2 linked regions of the Endozoicomonas gorgoniicola genome follow. The protein of the gene in region 1 interacts with the protein of each later gene in a pairwise test. Links are inferred from orthologs where the notes say so. Each region holds a gene or a part of one and is shown in the gene's direction. Other genes may lie near its edges.

What was found.
Region 2: the proteins of NX722_RS13310 (region 1) and dnaA interact in binary tests that used the Escherichia coli proteins (3 or more experiments, as listed by UniProt). The link is inferred for Endozoicomonas gorgoniicola from one-to-one orthologs.

Annotation. Positions count from the first base shown.
Region 1 is NZ_JAPFCC010000001.1:2,908,512-2,911,394, forward strand. It holds NX722_RS13310 (phosphoheptose isomerase), read left to right. Parts: upstream 1-1,091; coding sequence 1,092-1,676; downstream 1,677-2,883. Other genes in the region: NX722_RS13300 (penicillin-binding protein activator), read left to right, coding at 1-668; NX722_RS13305 (YraN family protein), read left to right, coding at 640-1,050; NX722_RS13315 (BON domain-containing protein), read left to right, coding at 1,812-2,399; NX722_RS13320 (type 1 glutamine amidotransferase), read left to right, coding at 2,480-2,883. UniProt on the Escherichia coli protein: Required for the timely initiation of chromosomal replication via direct interactions with the DnaA initiator protein.
Region 2 is NZ_JAPFCC010000001.1:5,058,569-5,061,438, reverse strand. It holds dnaA (chromosomal replication initiator protein DnaA), read left to right. Parts: upstream 1-502; coding sequence 503-2,239; downstream 2,240-2,870. Other genes in the region: dnaN (DNA polymerase III subunit beta), read left to right, coding at 2,358-2,870. UniProt on the Escherichia coli protein: Plays an essential in the initiation and regulation of chromosomal replication. Binds in an ATP-dependent fashion to the origin of replication (oriC) to initiate formation of the DNA replication initiation complex once per cell cycle.

The DNA of each region.
Region 1 (2,883 bases):
AAAGCTTTACGGCAGAATGGAAAAAGCTCAACGGTGAAGTGGCAGGAATCAGTCAGTTCGATAAACAGAGTGAGTACAGCACACTGGCAGGCGAAGCCCTGCTGGTCGATAAAAGCCAGCAACGCGCCCGTCAGATCAGCCGATTACTGAGAGAACAGATAGGCTTCGAACCAAGGCGCCGACAGGATGTCGACATGATCTTCATGGCTACCTCCCCCGAGGAAGCCAGACAGATCAAACCGGCAATCGCCTACCAGTACGCAGGCGACATCCCCACTTATGCGACCTCGAACGCCTATTCCGGGCAAACGAGCCGAAGTCGAGACCAGGACCTGAACTTCCTCAGGATACCTGTAATGCCGTGGTATATACCCGGACAGAGTTCACCACTCAAACTATCTATCACCGACACCTGGTCCACAGCACGCGGTCAATACGGCAGTCTTTTTGCCCTGGGTGCTGACAGCTATAACCTGCACCCACGACTGCAACAGCTGCGCAGTCTGAGTGGCAGTCGCATTGATGCCCTGACTGGCTGGCTCAGCATTAATGAACAGGGGCGTGTCAGCCGGGAACTGCCGTGGCAGATCTTTCGCAATGGTCAACTGACACCACTCCCCATTCCGGTACAAAATACTGATGTACTGGCGGCTCAAACTTCAGAGTAATACTGGCGCCAGGGCCGAACACCTGGCGCTGCAGCACCTCAAGGCAAACAGGCTGAAGCTGGTCGCCCGGAACTACGCCTGTCGCTTTGGCGAACTCGATCTGGTTATGCTGGATGGCGAAACTCTGGTGTTTGTAGAAGTTCGCAGTCGCAACAGCCAGCAGTTTGGCGGAGCAGCAGCCAGCATTACACCTGCCAAACAGCGAAAAATCCGCCGCACCGCTGAACATTTTCTTCAAAACCACAGAAAGCATCAGCATCGTCACTGCCGTTTCGATGCCGTTCTGATTATTAATCAAACTGACACCGTTACTCGTCACGTTATAAGTAGCAATGACGAACGAGCGCCAAAACCGATAGAATGGTTACAAGGTATTTTTTAACGGTTTTTATGAGGCGTTTCTAAACGTTCAGGACTCGAGACATGCATGACTTGATAATACGTCATTTCTCGGACAGCATTGACGCAAAAATTCGTGCTGCCGACGCCCTGCCTCCTTACATCGCAGACTCTGCAGACGTCATGGTTCAATGTCTGTTGAATGATGGCAAAATTCTCGCCTGCGGCAATGGCGGCTCTGCGGGCGATGCTCAACATTTCGTCTCCGAACTGCTGAACCGGTTTGAACGGGAGCGCCCCTCGCTGCCCGCCGTTTCCCTGTGCGCAGACAGCCTGACCATCAGCTCAATTGCCAACGACAGCAGTTTTAATGAGATTTTCTCCAAACAGATTCGCGCGCTTGGCCAGCAGGGGGACGTTCTGCTGGCTTTTTCCACCACAGGCAACTGCCCTAACGTCGTGCAGGCTATTCAGGCAGCCCACGACCGGGATCTGACGATCATTGCCCTGACTGGCAAGGACGGGGGAGACATGTCCAGACTGCTGCACCCGGAAGACATTGAAATCAGGGTACCAGCAAACGACGCACCACGTATTCAGGAAGTACACACCCTGATTATTCACTGCCTGTGCGACCTGATAGACGAATCCCTGTTCTCAACCGGATAAACTGCAGAAGTCTTTTATCTGAACAACTGGTGAAAGAAACCAGACTGCCTTGAGCGACGGAAACATTTTTCGTCACCCTGAACAATAAAAAGGTGATGAAATAATTTCATAGAAAAAACAGTAAAGGAGTATTGAGTGAAACGCACCCAACGATTGTTTTTTGCCAGCCTGCTATCCGGACTTTTAATCTTTTTGACCGGCTGCGCCACTGTAGTGGATGGCGTTAATGAAGACCCGATTCGCATGGACCCCACCGAACGCTCCTGGGGCAACTGGCTGGATGACCAGACCATAGAAACCGTTGCCGAAGTCAATATCAACAAATCCAGCGATGAATTCAGACTAAACAGTCGCATTAAAGTGATCAGCTTTAACGGTATAGTGCTGATCATTGGCCAGGTTCCCAACCAGTCACTGAAAGATGAAGCTGCCCGGGTTGTTACCCCCATCCAGAACGTGCGCAAAGTGTATAACGAGCTAACCATCGGCCAGCCTGCCGGTGTTATGGAACACAGCAGCGACGCCTGGCTGACCACAAAAATCAAGACCAAGCTCATTCAGGACGAAATTGTTTCCGCCGACAAAGTGAAGGTCAATACCGAAAAAGGTACGGTCTACCTGATGGGACTGGCGACTCCAAAAGAAGCCAGTAGCGCCGTTGAGGCAGCCCGTAATACGAGAGGTGTTCAGAAGGTTGTAAAAGTCTTCGAATACGTTCGCTGAGTGACTATTTATAATTAGCAGACGATACTGACAACGATCTGAAATCGACTCCAGATCGTTGTCTGAAAAGAGAAAACGTCATGAGCAGCAAAGACATTGTCACTATCAATTGCGGCAGCGATAAATTTCCCAAAATTGTTCACGCTGTAAGACATCACGGCTATAAAACGATCGGCATTGATCTGCAGGATGCCAATCAATGGGATTTCACTGGATCAACGGCCGTTATCATCTCAGGTGGCCCTCACCTGTTTACCGAAAGCCCGCAAAAGCATGATCAACTCATGCAGTCATTCCAGTTTCTGAAACACCTTGAATTACCAACCCTTGGTATCTGCCTGGGGCATCAGGCCATCGCCCTGACATTCGGCGGTCAGGTTTACCGTGGAGAGGAACGCAGAAAAAGTGACAACATCACAGTCATTGCGCCGCATCCGCTTTTCGCCAACCTGACTTCAAATCAATTTTCCGAGGATCACTGCGA
Region 2 (2,870 bases), 2.2 Mb from region 1 along the record:
TGTTTTGTATTTATGATTGTAATTTAGCAGGCCATTTTCTGTGGATAAGCAGGCTTTTGTCAGTAATATCAAGGCCTAAGGCCTGTGTATCAAGCTGTAGAAATCACGGTATTTAGCTGTTCCTTACCTGAGGATGAGTTGTGTATAAACTAACCAGTTATGCACAGGGTAAGTTATGCAACTGGTTATACACAGCTCATTCCTATGGATTTACCCTGCTAGTAAACAGGTCTATCCACAGCAAAAAATTAATAAATAATTCACCTTAAAGACAGACTTTTTCTGTTGATAACTATATGAATTAAAGGCACAAAAAAAGTGGTGATCAGCTCTGCAATCATCTAGGGAAGGTGTGGATAACTTTTGGGCGAAAGGATACAATTGTTCGCAATACCCAGCCTTTCAGAAAGTTGTTCAGCAGGCAGGGTGATAAGCTTTATCATCATCCGGTTTCCGGGTCGCTGTCGGGCTCGTTATCAGGATCGTTTTCAGGAGAGCGCCTGTGCCCCTTGAGCTCTGGCAAAAATGCATAGATCTTCTTCAGGATGAGCTGTCATCGCAGCAGTTCAATACATGGATTCGCCCGCTAAAAGTAATGGGGGATGAGCATGACTTATGTCTGCTGGCTCCTAACCGCTTTGTATCAGACTGGGTGAAGGAGAAGTTTTTGCCGAGAGTTGAGGAAATTCTCGATGAGCTGACCGATGGACAACCACCGGCTGTAGCCCTGGCTGTGTCAAACCGCCGACCGCAATCTCTGAGTCGTCGTTCCAGCAGCAGAACGTCTTCACATGCCAGCAGTACACCTTCATTTTCTTCGCAGTTTGCTCAGCGTTCAACGGCTTCTGTTCAGGTACAGCCTTCCCCTAAACCAGCGTTTCACAACCCGATTCAGGATTCGGTGAAAAGCCCTGCGGCAGGTTCTGAGCTACAAGAGCGAACCGTTACTGAAAAGCTGGTGAACAATCTGGAAGTGAACAGAGCGTCCGAGCCTCTGTTAATGCAGGAGTCCCTGGCTGTGGATGAGCCGATGGCTGAAGAAGCTGTTGATGAAGCACAGGCCAAACCTGTAGCTAAAAAGCAGCGTAAAGTTAATCCGCTGAAAGACACTCTTAAAGATTCTATTAAAGAGGGTGGGCTTGTAACGGAAGAGCCAGACCCTTCCCGGGAAATTGTTACACCAACCCGCCAGGTTGAAGTAGAAGGTTCCATTAAGCATCACAGCTCTTTGAATACCCAGTTCACCTTTGAAACTTTTGTTGAAGGTAAATCCAACCAGTTGGCACTGGCAGCTTCTCGGCAGGTGGCAGAAAATCCGGGAGCGGCCTATAACCCACTGTTCCTTTATGGTGGTGTTGGTCTGGGTAAAACTCACCTGATGCATGCAGTAGGTAATTCTCTGGTAAAGCACAACCCGAATGCCAGAGTGGTTTACCTGCATTCAGAGCGCTTTGTGGCAGATATGGTCAAAGCTCTGCAGCTCAATGCTATCAATGACTTCAAGCGTTATTACCGGTCTGTTGATGCTTTGTTGATTGATGATATTCAATTTTTTGCGGGTAAAGAACGGTCACAGGAAGAGTTTTTCCATACTTTCAATGCGTTACTGGAAGGTGGCCAGCAGATGATCCTGACCTGTGATCGCTATCCCAAAGAAATCAGTGGTGTTGAAGAGCGTCTGAAGTCCCGCTTTGGCTGGGGACTAACCGTAGCGGTTGAACCCCCGGAACTGGAAACCCGCGTTGCGATCCTGATGAAAAAAGCAGAACAGCACCGTGTCGACCTGCCCCATGAAGCGGCTTTCTTTATTGCACAGCGTATACGCTCTAATGTTCGGGAGCTGGAAGGAGCGCTCAAGCGTGTTATTGCGAGCGCGCACTTTATGGGAAGGAAGATTGATATAGACCTGATCAGGGAGTCCCTGAAAGACCTTTTAGCCTTGCAGGACAAGCAGGTCTCTATAGATAATATTCAAAGAACAGTAGCAGAGTATTACAAAATCAAAGTTGCTGATATCTTATCCAAACGACGCAGTCGTTCTGTGGCAAGACCCCGACAGGTTGCCATGGCGCTGTCCAAGGAATTAACCAGTCACAGTCTGCCGGAAATTGGCGATGCCTACGGTGGTCGAGATCATACTACGGTGCTACATGCCTGTCGCAAAGTAAAAGAGCTAACGGGTACAGATAGTGAGATTCGGGATGACTACAAGAACCTGTTGAGATCTTTGACCAGTTAATTATTCTGATGCAGTAGTTTCTGGTGTAATAGTTTCTGGTATAAAAGTTTCAACAGATTTTATTGAATTTGAGAAAAGGGCACCGGCTCTTTTCCAGCTAGCAAGAGAAAGGAAAGCGATGAAATTTACCATTAATCGGGAAGCATTGCTGAAGCCACTGCAACTGGTGGCGGGCGTTGTAGAGCGCAGGCAGACACTACCTGTTTTGTCTAACGTCCTGATGGTGGTGGGCGGTGACCAACTCTCCCTGACAGGTACAGACCTGGAAGTGGAGCTGGTTGGCCGCGTTTCTCTGGATGATGTCACTGAAGGCGGCGAGATTACTGTTCCGGCACGTAAGCTGATGGATATCTGTAAGTCTCTTCCTGAGAACGCCATGATTGAGTTTTCTCAGGATGATCAAAGGGTTAAGGTGCGCGCCGGACGTTCACGCTTCACACTTTCCACTCTGCCAGCTAATGAATTTCCAAGCATTGAAGAAGAAGCGGGCTCAATGACCTTTACCATCGGTCAGGCCCGGATGCGTCGCCTGATTGATCGCACAGCCTTTGCTATGGCTCAACAGGATGTTCGTTACTACCTGAATGGCATGTTGCTAGAGGTCAGTCAGAACTGTCTCCGGGCTGTTGCA